Regions from separate parts of the Dechloromonas sp. TW-R-39-2 genome, predicted to be linked through region 3. Evidence: predicted binding sites of a transcription regulator. Region 3 holds the regulator's gene; each other region holds the start of a gene.
The links. The regulator HrcA, encoded in region 3, represses chaperone genes, less so after heat shock. The targets are predictions, from matches to a motif close to TNTTAGCACTCNNNGNCNNNGAGTGCTAANA.
Positions count from the first base shown of each region.

Region 1: a site for HrcA is predicted at 1,529-1,559, ahead of GBK02_RS04145 (co-chaperone GroES). Genes of this name have one in related genera too.
Region 2: a site for HrcA is predicted at 1,904-1,934, ahead of rpoH (RNA polymerase sigma factor RpoH). Genes of this name have one in related genera too.

Region 1 covers NZ_CP045202.1:837,847-844,965, forward strand. Annotated here, with positions in the region: gene GBK02_RS04135 (Spy/CpxP family protein refolding chaperone) at 42-536, shown strand; gene GBK02_RS04140 (EF-hand domain-containing protein) at 727-1,434, shown strand; gene GBK02_RS04145 (co-chaperone GroES) at 1,639-1,929, shown strand; gene groL (chaperonin GroEL) at 2,003-3,655, shown strand; gene GBK02_RS04155 (DUF485 domain-containing protein) at 3,835-4,143, shown strand; gene GBK02_RS04160 (cation acetate symporter) at 4,145-5,824, shown strand; gene GBK02_RS04165 (response regulator transcription factor) at 6,126-6,797, shown strand; gene GBK02_RS04170 (sensor histidine kinase N-terminal domain-containing protein) at 6,790-7,119, shown strand, end outside.
Region 2 covers NZ_CP045202.1:5,240-12,358, reverse strand. Annotated here, with positions in the region: gene napG (ferredoxin-type protein NapG) at 1-53, shown strand, start outside; gene napH (quinol dehydrogenase ferredoxin subunit NapH) at 50-940, shown strand; gene rpoH (RNA polymerase sigma factor RpoH) at 1,011-1,871, opposite strand; gene GBK02_RS00055 (VTT domain-containing protein) at 2,014-2,958, opposite strand; gene GBK02_RS00050 (NADPH-dependent FMN reductase) at 2,968-3,516, opposite strand; gene ccoG (cytochrome c oxidase accessory protein CcoG) at 3,641-5,047, opposite strand; gene GBK02_RS00040 (DUF1439 domain-containing protein) at 5,202-5,753, opposite strand; gene GBK02_RS00035 (amine oxidase) at 5,985-6,290, shown strand; gene gluQRS (tRNA glutamyl-Q(34) synthetase GluQRS) at 6,409-7,119, shown strand, end outside.
Region 3 covers NZ_CP045202.1:2,804,336-2,811,454, forward strand. Annotated here, with positions in the region: gene GBK02_RS13590 (outer membrane protein assembly factor BamE) at 1-204, opposite strand, end outside; gene fur (ferric iron uptake transcriptional regulator) at 299-745, shown strand; gene GBK02_RS13600 (TMEM165/GDT1 family protein) at 752-1,360, shown strand; gene recN (DNA repair protein RecN) at 1,409-3,064, opposite strand; gene GBK02_RS13610 (NAD kinase) at 3,064-3,975, opposite strand; gene hrcA (heat-inducible transcriptional repressor HrcA) at 4,041-5,069, shown strand; gene hemH (ferrochelatase) at 5,069-6,172, shown strand; gene trxC (thioredoxin TrxC) at 6,231-6,674, shown strand; gene GBK02_RS13630 (VCBS repeat-containing protein) at 6,731-7,119, shown strand, end outside.

The DNA.
Region 1 (7,119 bases), 1.5 Mb from region 3:
TTAACCGCCGGTCGGCAAACAATGCATGCCTCGACTGGCCGTTGCGGCCGGACGCATCCCATTCAACAGGAGAGCCCATGAAATCCCGTCTTTTTATTGCTGCGTTGCTTGCTGCTTCCTTTTCTGTTCACGCCCAGCCATCTGCTCCGGTCGACCAGCCCTGCATGGCAAAAATGGGCCGACATGAACATGCTGCCAGTGGGCCGGGGGGCGCACTGCCTCCGTTCCTGCATGGCATGAAACTCAGTGAACGGCAGCAGGATCAGGTTTTTGAACTCATGCACGCCCAGGTGCCGGCCATGCGTCAGCAGGAAAAACAGCTGCGGAAATCTCTCGATGCCCTCCGCCAGCTGGCGCTCGATGAGCGATTCAACGAAACACGAGCCCAGGCGCTGGCGCAGTCCGCGGCTAGCTCGCAAACTGAAATGGCGTTGTTGAAGGTTCAGCTGGATCGAAAGGTGCTCGCTTTATTGAGCGCAGATCAGCGTAAACAGCTGGCGGCAAAAATTGCCAGCCGTCCGGATTTGCCGCTTTAAGCCGGTTTTACGCCGGAATGTTTCCCCGCAAGCCTGCTGGATGTCGGGTTGCGGGGATTTTTCTTAACAAACTTTTACCCTGCTTAACGCCAACCACCGCCCATTCTGGCCGTTTTGGGCCGATAAATTGCTCGAAATGGGCTGTCAGGAGACTCCTGATCTTCATTCAACCTGTTTCAAGGAGCCAATCATGATCGGTGGCATCGGTAATGCATCACAAATGAGTAGTCGGCTGTTCTCGGCACTCGATACGAAAAGTCAGGGCTATCTCGAGAAAAGCGACTTTGTTTCGGCTTTCAGCAAGATTTCGAATAGCAGCAATAGCAGCAGTTCCAGTAGCACCAGTGTTGACGACGTTTTCTCCGCGCTGGATAGCGACAGCGATGGCAAGGTCACCGAAAGCGAATTTGCCAGTACCTTGTCCAAGCTGCAGGAAGAACTCGATGGACAGTTCAACCAGATGCGCATGCAGGGCCAGGGGGGGCATGGCGGTCCGCAAGGCATGGGTGGCATGCCTCCGCCGCCACCGCAGGGCAATGATGCTGGATTTACCAAGGATGAACTGAGTAGCCAGCTTGAAGAGATCGGCTCGTCCGATTCGCAGCGTTCAAGCCTGATTTCGAAAGTGGTCGATAATTTCGAGGCTGCCGATACGGATCAGGATGGCAAGGTCAGCTTCAGCGAGGCCATGGCATACGACCAGTCTACGCAGCAAACGGGAACGAGCGATTCCTCCGACACGTCGTCGGCCAGCACCTCGGCCGCAGCGAGCAGCAGCGCGAGCAATAGCGATGCTCAGATCATGCTCAAGATCATGCAGTTGATGCACGCCTACGGTAATCCCGCCCACTCAGGCGAGAACTCGGCCGTTTCCAGCTTGCTCTCGGTGACCGCCTGAAGCACTGTCACGAGCGGGTCAGCCGGCCTTGGGCCGGCTTTTTTTCGTCTTGCCATTGCGGAGTGCTCTTGAAATCAGCTGGGGTCGCCCCTATTATTAGCACTCGACCCGGGTGAGTGCTAACGATTTGCCTCCCCCGATCCCGGATGCCCTTTGTTGCAAGCCGGCCAATTTCAATGTCTGTGAACTACTAGGAGTAGCTTTATGAATATCCGTCCTTTGCACGACCGTGTGATCGTCAAGCGTGTTGAAGCCGAGCGCACCACCGCCTCTGGCATCGTCATTCCTGATTCCGCTGGCGAAAAGCCGGATCAGGGCGAAATCCTGGCCGTTGGCCCGGGCAAGCGTGACGACAACGGCAAGCAAATCGCTCTCGACGTCAAAGTCGGCGATCGCGTTCTGTTCGGCAAGTACGCCGGCCAGGCCGTCAAGGTCGATGGTCAGGAAGTCCTGGTCATGCGTGAAGAAGACATCATGGGCGTTCTGCAGAAGTAATTTCTGCATCCCTCGAAATGACGGTTGATCCCACGGTCAACCGGGAAATTGATCAAAATTCAGGAGCTATTAAATGGCAGCTAAAGAAGTCAAATTCGGTGATTCCGCCCGCGCCCGCATGGTCGAAGGCATCAATGTCCTGGCCGACGCAGTCAAGGTTACCCTTGGCCCGAAAGGTCGCAATGTCGTACTCGAACGTTCCTTCGGTGGCCCGACCGTCACCAAGGACGGCGTTTCCGTCGCCAAGGAAATCGAACTGAAAGACAAGTTCGCCAACATGGGCGCCCAGATGGTCAAGGAAGTTGCTTCCAAGACCTCCGACATCGCCGGTGACGGCACCACCACCGCCACCGTGCTGGCGCAATCCATTGTTCGCGAAGGCATGAAGTACGTTGCTGCCGGCATGAACCCGATGGATCTGAAGCGCGGCATTGACAAGGCTGTGGTTGCTACCCTGGCCGAGCTGAAGGCTTTCTCCAAGCCGTGCACGACCAACAAGGAAATCGCCCAGGTTGGCGCCATTTCCGCCAACTCCGATTTCAACATCGGTGAAATCATCGCCAACGCGATGGCCAAGGTCGGTAAGGAAGGCGTCATCACCGTTGAAGATGGCAAGTCCCTGGAAAACGAACTGGATGTCGTCGAAGGCATGCAGTTCGACCGCGGCTACCTGTCCCCGTACTTCATCAACAACGGCGACAAGCAGCAAGCCCTGATGGAAAACCCGTTTGTTCTGCTCTTCGACAAGAAGATCTCCAACATCCGCGACCTGCTGCCGATCCTGGAACAAGTTGCCAAGGCTGGCCGTCCGCTGCTGATCATCGCTGAAGATGTCGATGGCGAAGCCCTGGCGACTCTGGTCGTCAACAACATCCGCGGCATCCTGAAGACCGTGGCCGTCAAGGCCCCGGGCTTTGGCGACCGTCGCAAGGCCATGCTGGAAGATATCGCCATCCTGACCGGCGGTACCGTCATCGCCGAAGAAACCGGCCTGACGCTGGAAAAGGCTGTCCTGAAGGATCTGGGCCAGGCCAAGCGCATCGAAGTTTCCAAGGAAAACACCACGATCATCGACGGCGCCGGCGAAGCTGCTGCCATCGAAGCCCGCGTCAAGCAGATCCGCATCCAGATCGAGGAAGCCACCTCCGATTACGACAAGGAAAAGCTGCAGGAACGTGTGGCCAAGCTGGCTGGCGGCGTTGCAGTCATCAAGGTTGGTGCTGCCACCGAAGTCGAAATGAAGGAAAAGAAGGCCCGCGTTGAAGACGCCCTGCACGCTACCCGCGCTGCTGTGGAAGAAGGTATCGTCGCCGGCGGCGGCGTTGCCCTGATCCGTGCCCGCGCTGCCATCGGCAAGCTGAAGGGTGACAACCACGACCAGGACGCCGGTATCAAGATCGTCCTGCGCGCCATGGAGCAGCCGCTCCGCGAAATCGTTGCCAATGCTGGCGACGAGCCGTCTGTCGTGGTCGACAAGGTGCAGCGTGGCAAGGGTAACTACGGTTACAACGCTTCCACCGGCGAGTACGGCGACATGGTTGAAATGGGTGTTCTCGACCCGACCAAGGTGACCCGCACCGCACTGCAGAACGCTGCTTCCGTAGCCGGCCTGATGCTGACCACCGAATGCATGGTTGCTGAACTGGCTGAAGACAAGCCGGCCGGTGGCATGCCTGACATGGGCGGCATGGGTGGTATGGGCGGCATGGGCGGCATGGGCATGTAATTGCCCCGTCCAGGTTTTACCGCTTGATAAAAGCCCCGCCAAGTGCGGGGCTTTTTTGCGCCATATCAAGGCGCAAGGCTGGTTTTTTGTAACGCTCTGTAAGCTCTTTGTAAGTAGCTGCGCCTAAATTAGGCTCCGCAGCAATGCCTCTATAAACAAAAAGTCTGAGGAGCAAATCAATGCAGAACGTACTCGATCGGATTACAGCTAATCCGAAATTCCACGAGTTTATTGCCATGCGCAGTAAGTACTCGATCATTATGGCCATCGTCAGTGCTGCAGCCTATTACGGCTTCATCCTGCTCGTTGCCTACGACAAAGAGTTTCTGGCGGTGAAGATGGGTGCCGGCATGACGATGAGCGTCGGGGTTCCGATTGGAGTCGGCGTTATCGCTTTCACCATTCTCCTGACCTGGATTTATGTCCGTCGCGCCAATACCGAATTCGACGCGACCAACGAAGCCATCATCAAGGAGGCACAGAAGTAAGATGACTAAATTTACCAAGATTCTTGCTGGCCTCGTTGCCCTGCTCGCCGCCGGTGCAGCCATTGCTGCGGGTGCCGATCTCGGCAATACCCAGAAGCAGGCCACCAACTGGACTGCGATTGCCATGTTCGCCATCTTCGTCGGCGGTACGCTCTACATCACCAAGTGGGCTGCTTCCAAGACCAAGTCGGCGGCTGACTTCTATACCGGCGGTGGCGGTATCACCGGTTTCCAGAACGGCCTGGCCATCGCTGGCGACTACATGTCTGCCGCGTCCTTCCTCGGTATTTCCGGCCTCGTCTTCGCCAACGGCTTCGACGGCCTGATCTTCTCGATCGGCTGGCTGGTCGGCTGGCCGGTCATCACCTTCCTGATGGCTGAGCGTCTGCGTAACCTGGGCAAGTTCACGTTTGCCGACGTGGCGTCCTATCGCTTCTCGCAAACACCGGTTCGCATCTTCGCCGCTTCCGCTTCCCTGGTCATCGTCGCTTTCTACATGATTGCGCAGATGGTCGGTGCCGGTCAGCTGATCAAGGTGCTCTTCGGTATGGAATATGTCTACGCTGAAGTGCTCGTCGGTGTCGTGATGCTGATGTACGTGCTGTTCGGTGGTATGACTGCAACGACCTGGGTGCAGATCATCAAGGCTGTCATGCTGCTCGGCGGTGCAACCTTCATGGCCGTTGCCGTGCTGATGCAGTTCGGTTTCTCGCCGGAAGCGCTGTTCACCAAGGCTGTTGAAGTGCACGCCAAGAAGGATGCCATTATGGCGCCGGGCGCACTGATCAAGGATCCGATTTCCGCCATCTCCGTTGGTATGGCGCTGATGTTCGGTACCGCTGGTCTGCCGCACATCCTGATGCGCTTCTTCACCGTGCCGAATGCCAAGGAGGCTCGTAAGTCGGTTGCCTGGGCAACCACCTGGATCGGTTATTTCTACATCCTGACCTTCATCATCGGCTTCGGTGCTATCACCAACCTGGTTCAGAATCCGGCTGACTTCTATGTCGGTGGCGAACTGGCCAAGGGCCTGAAGGGCGGCGGCAACATGGCTGCTGTGCATCTGGCCAAGGCTGTCGGTGGCGACCTGTTCCTCGGCTTCATCTCTGCCGTGGCCTTCGCAACCATCCTGGCTGTGGTTGCCGGTCTGACCCTGTCCGGTGCTTCTGCCGTGTCGCATGACTTGTACGCTTCGGTGTTCAACAAGAACTGTTCTTCCGAACAGGAACTGCGTGTCTCCAAGATGGCAACCATTGCTCTCGGTCTGCTGGCCATGGTGCTGGGTATTGCCTTCGAAAAGGAAAACGTTGCCTACATGGTGATGCTGGCCTTCACGATCGCTTGTTCGTCCAACTTCCCGGTGCTGTTCATGTCCGTGTTGTGGAAGAACTGCACGACGCGTGGCGCCGTGGTTGGCGGGTTCGTCGGCCTGGTCATGGCTGCCGTGCTGACTGTTGGTTCCGCCTCGGTCTGGGAAGCTGTACTCCAGAATCCGAAGGGCTCTGCCTGGTTCCCGTACAACTCTGCCGCTATCTTCTCGATGACTGCAGCTTTCGTGACCATCTGGTTGGTGTCCATCCTGGACAACTCCGAGCAGGCTCAGAAGGAACGTGCCCTGTATCCGTCGCAGCAACTGCGTTCGGAAACCGGTCTGGGTGCTTCCGGCGCCTCCGGTCACTAAGCCGAAAAGCAATTACCGCAAAGCCCGGGTTTCGACCCGGGCTTTTTTGCGTCTACGGTGCGGTCGACCGCAGAAAATGTGGACGCAAAAAACACTGCGAAGATGGCAGTGGCTGGAGTTTGTTAAACTATTCGAGCTTTGGGAGAAAAAAACGGTAGGGGGTACCCAGTGCAGGATCGGGCCACCCCCTGAGTCGCGGCTTGAGCCACGGACTCCGAAGACCATAAAAGGAGAACAGCCCGAGTAGAATACGGCGGCAGGCTTACAAAAATCTTACGCAGGCACAGCTTACATATCCTAAATGCGCATTCTTATTGCTGAAGACGATGCCATCATTGCCGATGGCCTGGCCCGTTCCCTCCGACAGGGTGGTTATGCGGTCGATTGGGCAGCCAATGGTCTTGAGGCCGATACGGCCCTGATGACGGTTTCCTACGATCTGCTGATTCTTGATTTGGGTCTTCCGAAGTTGCCAGGTCTGGATGTTCTGAAACGCTTGCGGACGCGCAGTTCGCAGGTTCCCGTCCTGATTCTGACAGCGCTTGACGGGACAGGCGACCGTGTCAAGGGGCTGGATCTCGGGGCTGACGATTACATGGTCAAGCCGTTTGAACTGGCTGAACTTGAGGCCCGTGTCCGTGCCTTGACCCGGCGTTCGGCCGGGACTACGCCGGTGATTCAATGTGGTAGCCTGAGCTACGACCAAGTCGGCAGGGTTGCGCAAATACAAGGGCAGACGCTGGACCTTTCGGCGCGTGAGATCGGTTTGCTTGAGGTGCTGCTGACGCGAATGGGGCGGCTGGTCAGCAAGGACCAGCTGGTCGATCATCTTTGTGGCTGGGGAGAAGAGGTCAGCCATAACGCCATCGAGGTTTATGTGCACCGCTTGCGCAAGAAACTGGAATCCGGCGGCGTCAAGATAGCGACAGTGCGTGGCCTGGGTTACTGTCTGGAGCGGCCGCCCAGTGAGTAATCCGCTGCAGGGGGGGGATACCGAGCGCTCACTCTTCGGTGAAATTCTCGACTGGATGTTGGCGCCCCTGCTGTTTGTCTGGCCGCTCAGTATTGCTTTTACCCACTATTTTGCCAACAACGTTGCCAACTACCCCTACGATCAGGCGCTGCGCGAGCATGTTGCCGCGATCACGCGCCAAGTCAAACTGGTTGGCGGCAAGCCGGTTCTGAATTTGCCTGCCTCGGCGCGTGCCTTGTTGCGTGCCGATGAAACCGACAATGTCTATTTTCATGTCGTCACCCAGGATGGCAAACTGCTGGCGGGCGACAAGGAGTTGCCC
Region 2 (7,119 bases), 660 kb from region 3:
GTGAGGCCGGGGCGGTGCCCAGTCATCCTCCAGGTCTGGGAGAAAAGCCATGAGCCAGATTCGCCATAAAAAACGCATTGGCGCCGAGGCCGTCGAGGAAAAAGGCTGGTGGCGCGCCTACCGCTGGCTGATCCTGCGCCGCGTGTCGCAATTCAGTATTCTCGGGCTCTTCCTGCTCGGTCCTCTGGCCGGCATCTGGGTGGTCAAAGGCAATTTGAACTACAGCTATACGCTCGATGTTCTTCCTCTGACCGATCCGTATGTTGCCCTGCAGTCGATTTTTACCGGCCATGTGCCAGAAACGCTGGGCCTGATCGGCATGGCGATTGTTGCCTTGTTCTATTTCCTGGTCGGGGGACGGGTTTACTGCAGTTGGGTTTGCCCGGTGAATGTCGTGACCGACACCGCCGGCTGGTTGCGCGATCGCCTCGGCATCAAGGGCAGCGTGCATCTGTCGCGGCAGACCCGCTACTGGATGCTGGGTATGACACTGGTCGGTTCGGCCTTGACGGGCGTGGTCTTGTGGGAACTGATCAACCCGATCTCGATGCTGCATCGCGGGCTGATTTTCGGCCTGGGAGCGGCGTGGACCGTGGTGCTTTCGGTTTTTCTGTTCGATCTCTTCGTGATGAGCCGCGGCTGGTGCGGTCGACTCTGTCCGGTCGGTGCTTTCTACAATCTGCTGGGCCGGCGCAGTCTGTTGCGTGTTTCAGCCCCGGCTCGCGTAGCGTGTAACGACTGCATGGATTGCTTCGAGGTTTGTCCCGAACCGCAAGTGATTCGTCCGGCCTTGAAGGGTGAGGCCAAAGGGGTTGGGCCGATGATCCTGTCGGCCGATTGCACCAATTGCGGCCGTTGTATCGACGTTTGTTCGAAGGAAGTTTTTACCTACAGTCTGCGCTTCAAGAATCCTTCTTCGACGCTATCGGGCGATCAGTAAAGCCTGCCGTCAGCGAAGGACAAATAAAAAGGGGAGCCATGGCTCCCCTTTTCTATGGCGCAATGGGCGCTCAGCTCGCGCCGAGTACGCCGCGCATTTTTTGCAGTGCCTTGACCTCGATCTGACGGATACGCTCGGCGGATACCGAGAACTCTGCGGCCAGGTCATGCAGTGTTGCGCCTTCGTCATTGTTCAGCCAGCGCGCTTCAACAATCCGGCGGCTGCGCGGGTCGAGTGCCGACAGGGCGTTGTGCAGTCCTTCGTCGTGCAGGCGGGCGATGGCCTTGTTTTCCATGACGCGAGTCGGCTCGTAGCGCGAATCGGCCAGGTAGTCGATCGGGGCAAAAGCCTCGTCGCCATCATCAGGGTTGCCTTCCAGCGCGAGGTCGCGGCCGGTCAGGCGGGTTTCCATCTCGACGACTTCCTCCTGCTTGACGCCCAAACGAGCAGCAACTTCGGCGGCCTGGGTGCCGGACAGCGTATCGACACCTTCGTAGTTGTTTTTCAGGCTACGCAGGTTGAAGAACAGCTTGCGCTGTGCCTTGGTGGTGGCCACTTTGACCAGGCGCCAGTTTTTCAGGATGTATTCGTGGATTTCAGCCTTGATCCAGTGCATGGCAAAGGACACCAGACGCACGCCGCGAGTCGGGTCGTAGCGCTTGACCGCCTTCATCAGACCGATATTGCCTTCCTGGATCAGGTCGGCGTGCGGCAGGCCGTAGCCGAGATAGCCGCGAGCAATTGAAACAACAAGGCGCAAATGCGAGAGCACGAGCTGACGTGCCGCTTCCACATCACCATCGTTGTGGAAACGCTCAGCCAGCTTTGTCTCCTCGGACTCGCTAAGCATCGGATAACGGTTCGCTGCCTGGATGTAGGCGTCGATGTTGCCGACCGCAGAGGGAATTGGAAGGGCCATAGCTTGGGTCATCGCGTAATTTTCTCCTTGAAAACCTGATTCAATTTTAGCACTCGCTGCCTATGAGTGCTAACAAGTGGAAAAAGTTTCTCGGAGGGCATCGTTCTCCTGTAACTGGGCAAAAATACGCACGCACTAACTCCCCTGCAGCAGGCTATCCGGCAGACGTGCTTTCCTGTGCGGGCCGGGTTGCCTGTAGCCAGGCGTCGTAGCCACCTTTGAGTGGTTTGACCGACAAGTAGCCCTGGTTGAGCAGTTGGCGGGCGGCCTGGATAGCGCCGGCATCCTCCGGGCAGGCGCACAAGGTGACGATCGCCTGTTCCTTGGGCCAGTCACCGACCGCATCGCGCAGGAAATCGTGTTCGGCGATCCGGGCGCCGATGATCGGACCTGCATCGGCGATCATCGACGCTCCCCGCAGGTCGAGGAGCAGGGGCGGCTGCTCGGTGGCCAGGGCCTGCAGCAATTCGTCGGGCGAAATATGGGGGACGGCGCAGAATTTACGGAAGCGGTATTTCTGCCACAGTTTCCAGCCCAGCCAGATACCCAGAGCAAGCAGTGTCAGGGTCAGGGCTCTTCCGGCGTGCCGGTCGAGGGTGGCGATGGCGGTTTGTACGGCGTCCTGCAACAGCCAGCCGGCGCCGAGTGCCAAGCCCGCCCACAGGCCGGCACCAATGCCGGCGGCCAACAGGAAACCCGGTTGGCTCATGCGCAGTGCGCCGGCAATCGGTGGAGCGACGGTCGAAAAGCCGGGAATGAACTTGGCGACGACCAGCGACGACAGACCCCAGCGGACGAAGCGTGCTTCCGTTTGGCTGACGCATGATGATGGATTGATCGAGAGCTTGCACAGACCGGCCAGAACCCGGTAGCCGAAGACCCGGCCGGTGCCGTACCAGACCCAGTCAGCCAGCACCGAGGCGACGATGGCGGCGGCCAGGATAGGAACGATGCCTTCCGGCGCGAGAACCAGGCTGCCAGCCAGCAGCAGGGTTGGGACAGCCGGTACCGGCAGGCCGAGTTGCTGCAACAGCACGTTGAAAAAAACGACGGTCATTGCGTCGTTTCTCAGTGCCTGGCTGATTTGTGCCAATTCCATGGATGCCGCTCAGCGACGTGCAGCCTTGACCCGGCCAACCAGGGCCAGCATTTGTTCGGCAACCAGTTGCGTCAGCTTGGGATCGGTCAGGTTGCCTGCGGCATCGAAGCCGCCGGCAAAGGCATTGGCGAACACTTCCGGTTTGTTCAGCGGTTGCAGATCGAGGAAAACGCAGACCTGCCGCAGGTGATACTGCGCCCGTGACGATCCCATGCCGCCCGCCGCACCCATGATGGCCACCGGCTTGCCGGCGAGCAAGGCATTGTTCGGCTCGCGCGACGCCCAGTCGAGAATGTTTTTCAAGGCGGGGGCCAGCGAATAGTTGTATTCCGTGCTGCCCAGCACCAGGGCGTCGGCGGCTGCAATCTGGGCGAGAACGCGGCTGACGGAGGCCGGTTTTTCGGCGATGTCCTGGTTGTAGAACGGGATGTCCGTCAGGTCGGCGATTTCCATCGTGCTATCGGCCGGCAGGTTGGCCTGTGCGGCACGCAACAGGCCGCGATTGGTCGATGCCTGGCGCAGGCTGCCGGCAATGCCGAGGATACTGATCGTGCTCATGATGCCCCTTTCCTTTCGCGTCGAGATTCGTAGAAGGGGCAATCTAACATCGAATGCCCCTGCTGTTCATCGTCCGGCCGGGTTTTCGCCGACCGCAGCCAGGGATGGCTGCGGCGGCTTGGCCTCAAGGCATCCAGAATTTTGTTTTTTCAGTCACCGCGACATGGTTTTCGGCGATGTCGGTGATGCTGAAGGAGAGTGGCGTTGCGCCGGACGGGATCGAGCCGCTTTCGGCCCGGACAATGGCGCTCTGGATGCCGATTTCACCACCGGCTACGGTGATTTCCTCGTCGCTGCCCAGGCGCAGGTTGTCGTTGCCGCTGATCGTGATGCGGAAACGTCGTGTCTGGTCGCCGGTATTCATGATCTGCAGGCGGTAGATGTTCTCGATGCTGCCATCGTCGGCCTCACGCGACAGACTGCTGCGATCCTTCAGGATGTTGACCTTGAGTGGAATGCGGGTGGCCAGCGACCAGGCGGTGGCGAAGGTCAGTAAGGCAAGGATGGCGGCGTAGATGATGACGCGCGGCCGGACGGCGCGGCGCAGGATATCCATCGCCGAATAGTGGCGGGTCACGGCGTTTTCGGTCGAATAGCGGATCAGGCCACGCGGGTAATTCATTTTGTCCATCACCTGGTCGCAGGCATCGATGCACGCGGCGCAGCCAATACATTCGTTTTGCAGACCGTTGCGGATGTCGATGCCGGTCGGGCAAACCTGGACACAGATGCCGCAATCGACACAGTCGCCCAGGCCTTGCGCTTTGGAATCGGCATTTTTGGCCCGTGGACCGCGCGATTCGCCGCGCTTGGCATCGTAGGCGATGATCAGCGTGTCGGGGTCGAACATGACGAACTGGAAACGGGCGTAGGGGCAGATCTGGCGACACATCTGGTCACGCAGGAAACCGGCGTTGCCGTAGGTGGCGAAGGCGTAGAAAACAACCCAGAAGGCTGACCAGGCGCCCGGCGAGAGCGAGACCAGATCGTTGATCAGTTCGTGGATCGGCATGAAATAGCCGACGAAGGTGATGCCCGTCCACAGTGAAAACAGGATCCAGACCGAGTGCTTGGCCGTCTTGATCCCCAATTTTCTGGCCGACCAAGGTTCGGCATCGAGTTTCATGCGTTTCGGGCGCTCGCCTTCGATCACCTTTTCGAACCACAGGAAAATTTCGGTATAGACGGTTTGCGGGCAACTGTAGCCGCACCATAGTCGTCCGGCGACGGCGGTGAACAGGAAGAGCGCCAGCGCGCCGAGAATCATCAGCAGGACGAGATAAATGGTGTCCTGCGGCCACAGGACGAGATCGAAAAAGTAGAACTTGCGGGCATCGATATCGAACAAAACCGCCTGTCGACCGTGCCAGGGCAGCCAGCACAGGCCGTAGAAAACGATCTGCGTCAGCCAGACGAAAATCCAGCGCCAGGTTGTGAACGGGCCGCTGATCGAACGCGGGTAAACCTTGTTGTCCGGATCAGTGATGGCTTTGATGTTGATCGTTTTTCTGGGCGCAGAGGGCTGGGACATGACGATTCCGGACGGTGCTGCGCAGGAGGCATATGCCGCAGCTTGGCAAAAGGAGGCAGGTAAAACGGGGGCCGATGCTATCAACCCCCCTTGCCTTAGGCAATCGGTAAAAAGTCTATTCGCCGATCAACGCCCGGCCGGGTGAGCCGGGCATTCAGAATGGAGCGAGCGTGGCGACGACCCGGCCAGGTTCGATGCGGACCGATTTGAGCAGCCAGCGGGCCGCAATTTCTTCCGGCTTGCCATCTTCGCGCAGGACGTAGACCGGTTTGTTGCGGAAATAGTTGCTGATGAAAGCGTTGATCGCCTGTTTGGCCATCGGCTCGCTGTCCCTCGACAGTGCCGGGGACTGAATCGAATGGGCGACCGGGTTTTCAAGGAAAAACGCCTTGCGTTTGTCGTCGTAGCGAATGCCGGCGGTGCCGGCGACATCGACGCCGATGGCCGGGCTGCCCAGCAGGCTGATGTTCAATCGCGCCGTCACGCCGGCCAGGCCGGCCGGTTCGCCCAGCGTTACTTGAGGCGGGGCGGGCAGGGCAACGCTGACCAGTCCGCCGTAGTTTTTTTCGCTGCTGCTCGTTTTGGCGAGAGCTTCCTGAACTTCCTGCGTTGAAAAGGAAATTTCCCGCTCCATGAAACCGGCGGCCCAAAGCAGCGGGCTGACGATCATCAGGCAGCAAAAAACAAGCTTGAATCGGTGGTGCATGGCATTCCTCGAATCGATGGGGCGTGCTGCGGTCAACGCGGCGGACGGACGATAAATCGTAACGTACAACTCAGGCTTCGGAGAAACCGTGCGGTGGCCGGGTCACAAATCGATACAGTGAATTACACAACTGATGACATCGGTGCGGTCGGCCAGCGCGTTATTCGCAACAAGGCGCTGCAATATCGCAGCACCGGACAAAGTACCGATTCAACCTCAAGGAGATTCAAAATGTTCAAGACTGTCATCGCTCTCGCTGTTGCCGCTGGTTTTGCTTCTGCCTCTTTCGCCCAGCCGGCCCCTGCCCCTACTGCCGCCCCGGCTGCCAAGGTTGTCGCTCCGGTCGCTGCTGCCGCCGAAAAAAAGGTTGAAGCACCGAAAGCGGTTGAGCCGGCCAAGACGGTAGAGGCGCCGAAGACCGAGCCGGCCAAGCAGGATGCCGCCAAACCGGTCAAGCATGTGAAGCATGCCAAACCGGCCGTCAAGGCTGAACCCGCCGCTGCTCCGGCACCTGCGGCAGCCCCGGCCGGCAAGTAAATCTACGCTGATCCGCAATCCCGCCAGGAGCGATCCCGGCGGGATTTTTTTTGCCTCTGGTCTGTGCCGGCGTATTTGCCGGCTGCCGCAATCGGGTAATTTGTCCGAAAATGGCGGCATGAATCAGCTATATCGCGGGCGCTTTGCGCCATCACCGACCGGGCCGCTCCATGCCGGCTCATTGGTTGCGGCCGTCGGCAGTTATCTCGATGCCCGTTCGCAGCACGGCGAGTGGTTGCTGCGGATGGAAGATGTCGACACCCCGCGTAACGTGTCGGGGGCGGCCGATGACATCCTGCGCACACTGGAAGCCTTCGGTTTTTGCTGGGATGGTCCGGTGTTGTGGCAGAGCACGCGCAGCGAAGCTTATGCCGAGGCGCTGGCGCAACTCAGGTCGGCCGGGCTGGCGTATGGCTGTGCCTGTTCGCGCAAGGAAATCGCCGACTCGGCCAGCCGTCCGGCGATTGATGGTGGCCTGGCTTATCCCGGCACCTGCCGTGTCGGCTTGCCGGCAGGTCGTCAGGCGCGGGCGTGGCGTCTGCGGGTCGATGGCGAGCTGGGTTTTGTCGATCGCTTGCAGGGGCATCTCAGCCAGCAACTGGAAAACGATGTCGGCGACTTCGTTTTGCTGCGGGCCGATGGTTTGTTTGCCTATCAACTGGCCGTCACGGTCGACGATGAATTTCAGGGAATTTCCGATATCGTGCGCGGCGCCGACCTGCTGGCGTCGACGCCGCGTCAGATCTGGCTGCAGCGTTGTCTTGGCTATCGCCAGCCGCGTTACGCGCATTTGCCGGTGGTGAGTAATGCTGCCGGAGAGAAGTTGTCG
Region 3 (7,119 bases):
AACATCGGTGATCATCGGTGAGCCAAGGAGAAAGCGCACCTGGTCACGCGTCTGCCCCGGCTTGAGCTGGGCGACCATTTCCTGTGACAGGACATTGCCCTGCTGGATATCAATCTTGTACTCGTTAATAAAGCCGGGCTTGTAAGTACAAGCCCCCAGAAGCGCACAGAATGCGACAGAAAGCAGTAAGCGGGAGCGGAGCATGCGGGATTCCGGAGTTTCTCAAACACCTTTGAAGCGGTATATCATACCCGAATTCGCCCCTGGCCCTGCCCCAACAATTTTTGGATATTTAACGATGAGCGACCCCCAAAGCCTTAAGAATATGGGCCTGAAAGCCACCTTTCCGCGCCTGAAAATTCTTGAGCTTTTCGAAAAAAGCAATGTCCGCCACATGACGGCGGAAGACGTCTATCGCATGCTCATCAATGAAAACATGGATATTGGCCTGGCCACTGTCTATCGCGTTTTGACGCAATTTGAACAAGCCGGCCTGCTCGAGCGCCACTTCTTTGAATCCGGCAAGGCGGTTTTCGAAATCAATCACGGCAAGCATCACGACCACTTGGTGTGCATCGATTGCGGGCGGGTTGAGGAGTTTTACGACCCCGAAATTGAAAAGCGCCAGAATGCCATCGCCGAAGAGCGGGGTTTTGCCATTCAGGACCATGCCCTGTACCTCTACGCCCAATGCACCAAGACAGCCTGCCCGCATCGCAGCAAGACCGAAGAGAAGTCTGAGTAAATTCCGATGACTGATTTTTCCGGAATGCTGGCGGGAGCCTGGCTCTCATCGGCGGGGGCCACTTTTCTACTGATCGCCCTGGCTGAGTTCGGCGACAAAAGCCAACTCGTCTGCATGACCCTGGCCGCGCGCCATCGCCCCCTCCCGGTTATCCTCGGCGCAGTCGCCGCCTTTGCCATTCTGAACCTGCTGGCCGTCCTGTTTGGCGCCGCCGTTGCCGCCTGGCTTCCCGAGTGGGTCGTCACCGCGGCGGTTGGTTTGCTGTTTGCCGTGTTCGGCATCAGCGCCTTGCGCTACAAGGAAGAAGAGGACGACGAGGATATTGAGGAAAAATCCGGCCACAATGTCTTCGCCACAACTTTCCTGCTGATCTTTCTGGCCGAATTCGGTGACAAAACCCAGATTGCTGTGGCCGGCATGGGTAGCACAAGCAATACGCTGGCCGTCTGGACGGGAGCAACGCTGGCGCTGGCAACGACCTCCGCTCTTGGCGTGATGGCCGGCCAAAAACTCCTGTATCGCCTGCCCCTGGTCTGGATTCACCGAGTCAGCGGGGCATTTTTCCTGGTCCTGGCAGCACTTGCTGCCATCCGGCTGATCCAGAACATTCTCTAAGGCAGTCAGGATTTGGGCAATTTCCCCGGTCGACCGGGGAAATATGCCTTATTTCAAACGCAGCAATTCGCGCGCATGCTGCAGAGTAATGTCGGTAATTTCGACCCCGCCCAGCATCCGGGCAATTTCCTGAACGCGCCCGGCAGCATCGAGCGACTGAATAGCACTCAGCGTGACGCCATCGCGCGACGTCTTGCTGACCTGCCACTGCCAGTTGGCCTGTGCCGCAACCTGCGGCAAGTGGGTGACGCACAAGACCTGGCGTTCGCCGCCCAGTTCATTGAGCAAGCGTCCGACGATTTCAGCTACGCCGCCACCGATCCCGACATCAACCTCGTCAAAAATCAGGGTCGGAACGCTGGCCGAACGCGAGGTCAGCACCTGGATCGCCAGACTGATACGCGACAACTCGCCGCCGGAAGCCACCTTGGCCAGCGGCTTGGCTTCATTGCCAGCCAGTCCGCCGATACGGAATTCAACCTGTTCAAGCCCGTAGACCGCGCCATCGCCGACCGGCAGCAAGGCAACCTCGAAACGGCCGGACGAAAGCGCCAACTGGCGCATGACCTGGCTAACCGCTTGCCCCATGTTCTCGGCCGCCTGCCGGCGCCCGCCGGACAACTCGCCGGCTTGCTGCAGGAAGGCTTGCCGTGCCGCAGCGACACGCTTTTCAAGAGCCAGTAAATCGGCCGATGCCTGCAATGCAGCCAAACGCTCGCGCCACCCCGACAATAGCGCAGGCAGTTCCTGGGGCTGGACGCGATATTTACGCGCCGCTGCCATAACGGCATCCATTCGCCGCTCGACCTCGGCCAGGCGGGCCGGATCCAGATCGGCCCGATCGGCGTAACGCCGCAAAGTCGAGACAGCCTCGGAAAGTTCTGCCTGAACCGAAGCGACCAATCCGGCCACCTCTTCCAGCGCCGGATCGTATTCGGCAAGACTGGACAAGCGTGTGGCTACGCTATCAATCTGACGTTCGCACGCCCCGTCGTCGTCCGAAAGCAAACCAATTGCAAACTGTGCGCCTTCAATCAGGCTGGCTGCATGGCCAAGGCGACGATGTTCAAGATCGAGCGTTGTCCACTCGTCGACCGTGAAAGCCAGCGTATCGAGCTCACGAACCTGCCATTCGAGCTGCTCACGTTCGCGTTGCAGCGCTTCGGCCCCTTCACTGGCGGCACGCAAGGTCTGGTCCAGCTCGCGCCACTGGCGAAAAGCAGCGCCGACTTCACGGACCAGTCCGCCCAAGCCGGCGTGTGCATCGAGCAGATTGCGCTGGGCATCGCTGCGCAAAAGCGACTGGTGCGCATGTTGACCGTGGATATCGACCAGCCATTCACCCACTTCGCGCAATTGCTGCGCCGTTGCCGGAGAGCCATTGATGTAGGCCCGCGAACGACCGCCAGCGTCAACCACGCGGCGCAGCAGCAACTCATCGTCACCCTCGAGATCGTTGGCCTTGAGCCAGGTAGCCACTTCCGGCAGGCGGGCCACATCGAAAGTCGCCGCCACTTCGGCTTTTTCGCAGCCGGAGCGAATCACCCCGGCATCGGCACGCTCGCCAAGCGCCAGCGCCAAGGCATCGATCAAAATCGATTTGCCGGCACCGGTTTCCCCGGTCAACGCGCCAAAACCGGTTGAAAACTCAAGTTCAAGGCGATCAACGATGACGAAATCGCGAATAGTCAGGTGACGCAGCATCAGGGACCTTTAGGCCGTTCGCTCCAGTGCAGTTTCTGGCGCAGCATGGCGAAATAGCTGTAGCCCGGCGGATGCAGGAAACAGATGGTGTATTCGGAACGTTTCAGGCGGACGCAATCGTCACGCGCCAGATCGAGCGTCACCTGGCCGTCGAAGTGCACACGCGGATCATCGGCGTTGACGACACGCAATTCGATATCGGCACTGTCGTTGACGATGATCGGACGATTGGTCAAGGCATGCGGACAAAGCGGCACCAGCGCGATACCGGCCAGCGTCGGATGCATGATCGGCCCACCGGCCGACATCGAATATGCCGTCGAACCAGTTGGCGTCGAGACGATCAAGCCGTCGGAACGCAGGTTATAAATGAATTCGCCATCGATAAACAGTTCGAACTCGATCATCCGGCCAATCGCCCCCTTGTCGATCACGACATCATTCAATGCCATGTTCGATGCGATTTCCTTGCCGTCGCGAATCACCTCGGCGGAAAGCAACATCCGCTTTTCTTCCTGGAAACGGCCGTCGAGCAAATCGTCCATGCAGGTCAGCATGTCATCCCGGGCGATATCGGTCATGAAACCGAGCCGCCCCTGATTGACCCCAACCAGCGGCACACGATAGCGGGCCAGGCGACGGGCGGCATTGAGCATGGTGCCATCGCCGCCAAGCACGATGGCCAGGTCGGCATGCGCCCCGATATCGTTGAATCCGCAGGTGACCCAGCGCGACAAATCGACCTTGCGCCCGATATGTTCCGAAGTTTCACGTTCGATAAAGACCGAAACCCCGCGTTCGTGCAGGTATTCAGCCAGTCGACGCAAGGACTCGGCAATTTCCATGCTGTGATATTTGCCGACCAGCGCGATGGTCCGGGGCGAGCGACAGGAAGCGAAGCTTCTATTCATGTTCGGGATTTTTGCATAAAAATGCCTTGTCGCGCGCACTCTGCTTTTTTGTACAATGCTCTGCCATGCTGGATGAACGCTCAAGAACCCTTCTCAAGGCGCTGGTCGAACACTATATCGCTGATGGTCAGCCGGTTGGTTCGCGCGCCCTTTCACGCTTTTCCGGTCTCGACCTGTCGCCGGCGACGATCCGTAACGTCATGGCCGACCTGGAAGATGCCGGTTTTGTCGCCAGCCCGCACACCTCGGCCGGCCGCATTCCGACCGCCCGCGGCTACCGCCTGTTTGTCGACAGCCTGCTCACCGTGCGCCCGCTTGAAGCGCGCCAGATGGGTGAAATGGAAGAGGCGCTGCAAGGCCAGCCATCCAAGCAAATCATCTCCAGCGCCTCGCAACTGCTCTCCGGCCTGACCCAGTTTGCCGGCGTGGTCATCGCGCCGCGCCGGGCGAGCAGCCGGATTCGCCAGATCGAATTCCTCAGCCTGTCCGAAAAACGCATCCTGCTGATCATCGTCACCACCGACGGCGATGTGCAAAACCGCATCCTGACCAGCGAAAAATCCTATTCGCCAGCCGAACTGGTCAGCGCCGCGAATTACCTCAACCAGAATTTTGCCGGACTGGATTTCGAACAGATACGCCAGCGCCTGTCGATTGAAATCCAGCAGTTGCGCGAAGACATCAAGCCACTGATGGCGATGACGCTCGAAGCCGGCGATGCTGCCATGTCGGAAAGCGCGACACCCTACGTTATCAGCGGCGAACGCAACCTGCTCGGCGTTGAAGACCTGTCCTCCAACATGAAGCGACTACGCGAACTGTTCGACCTGTTCGAGCAGCGCTCCAGCCTGATCCGCCTGCTTGAAGTCTCGAACCGGGCCGAAGGCGTCCAGATCTATATTGGTGGCGAATCGGGCATTGCACCGCTCGATGAGTGCAGCGTCGTCACCGCCCCCTACACGGTTGATGGCCAGATCGTCGGCTCGGTCGGCGTCATTGGCCCGACCCGCATGGCTTACGAACGCGTCATTCCCATCGTCGACATCACCGCCCGTCTGCTGTCCAGCGCCCTTACCTACCAGAGCAACAACTAATGTCCCGTTACCTGCCGGAACCGCCACATCGCCACGGCACGCCGTCGTCGACCGCCATTCTCATCGTCAACCTCGGCACACCCGACGAAGCCAGCGCTCCGGCCCTGCGTCGCTACCTCAAGGAATTTCTTTCCGACCCACGCGTTGTCGAAATTCCCAAGGTAATCTGGTGGCTGATCCTGAACGGCATCATCCTCAACATCCGCCCGAAAAAGTCGGCGGCAAAGTACGCCTCCGTGTGGATGAAGGAAGGCTCGCCCCTGCGTGTTCATACCGAACGCCAGGCCAAATTGCTCAAAGGCCTGCTTGGCGAACGTGGTCATCATGTCACGGTCGACTGGGCGATGCGCTATGGAACGCGCTCTGTTCCGGAAATGCTGGCACACCTCAAAGCCAACGGCGCAACGCGCATCCTGCTGGTTCCGATGTATCCGCAGTATGCGGCGAGCACGACAGCCACGGTCGTCGATGAAGCCTGTCGCTGGCTGCTTCAACTGCGCAACCAGCCGGAGATGCGTTTCGTGCGCAACTTCCACGACGACGAAGGCTATCTTGCCGCGCTTGAAAAGTCGGTCCGCCAACATTGGCAGACGGCGGGACCACTCGGCCCGGATGACCGCCTGCTGATCAGCTTCCATGGCCTGCCCAAGCGCAGCCTCGACCTCGGCGATCCGTATTTCTGCGAATGCCACAAAACCGGCCGCCTGCTGGCCGAACGCCTGCAGCTCAAGCCCGAACAATACCGCCTCTGCTTCCAGTCGCGCTTCGGCAAAGCCGAGTGGCTGCAACCTTATACGGCCCCAACCCTGCATGCGCTGGGCAAGGAAGGCACCAAACGACTGGATGTCATTTGCCCAGGCTTCACGGCCGATTGCCTCGAGACGCTGGAAGAAATCGCCCAGGAAGGACGCGATGATTTCATCGCGGCGGGCGGCCAGGCATATCACTACATTCCAGCCCTGAACGAGGATGCCACATGGATTGCCGCCCTGGCCAACCTGGTTGAACGGCAATTAGGTGGCTGGGACACCCGCCAGCCGTTCGATCCCCGACAACTCGAAATCGGCGCCAGGGAAGCCTTCAAACACGGCGCCCGAACTTGAGATTGGCCATTCCATCCCCACATCGGGCGTCATGAACACACCGTACAGGGAGGGCTCCATGCCAGAAAACATCCACCTCGTCTGCTCGCATTGCGCAGCAGTCAACCGTTTGCCGATCTCTCGCCAGCACGAATCGCCAAGCTGCGGGCAATGCAAAAAGCCCGTTTTTTCCGGTCGACCGCAAGAACTCGGTGAAAATGACTTCGACCGCTGGATCAGCCGCAACGATGTCCCGATCCTCGTTGATTTCTGGGCGCCATGGTGTGGCCCCTGCCGCTCGATGGCACCGGCCTTCGCCCAGGCGGCCAGTGAACTGGAACCGGTGTTGCGCCTGGCCAAGGTCGACACCGAACGCGCCCCCAGCCTGGCCGCCCGCTTCGGCATTCGCAGCATTCCAACCCTGATCATGTTCAGGGGCGGGCGCAAAATTGCCCGACAAAGCGGCGCACTCGACCTGAACGCCCTGAAGCGGTGGGGCATGGCCAACCTGCCTAAAAATTAAGCTTTTCCCCATGGCTGCCGTTAACAGTGTGTCAAAACACACTGGATGGAATTGCCATGAAAATCGCCAGCGCCAACCTCACCATGGCGTCAGCACACGCCAGCCAGGAACAATACAAGCTAAGCGAATCCCTCAAAATCACCATGGGATCGCCCCGTTCCGCCTTGCCCGCCAACGACCCCGTCGATCTGTCAGACCGGGGGAAAAACATCCAGGCTGCGGAATCAGGGAGCGATGCAAGCGATTCCGCGGTCGACCACGATCCGCAACTGAGTTTGATTCGTCGCATGCTCGAATTCCTGACGGGATACAAAATTCGAGTTTTCGATGCAGCCAAGCTCCAGGCCCAGGTTAACGATGATGCTGGCCAAGCAGACAGCAATACAACCGCTACCGACTACGCCATCGACTACCAACGCCACGAGTCCTACACGGAATCGGAACA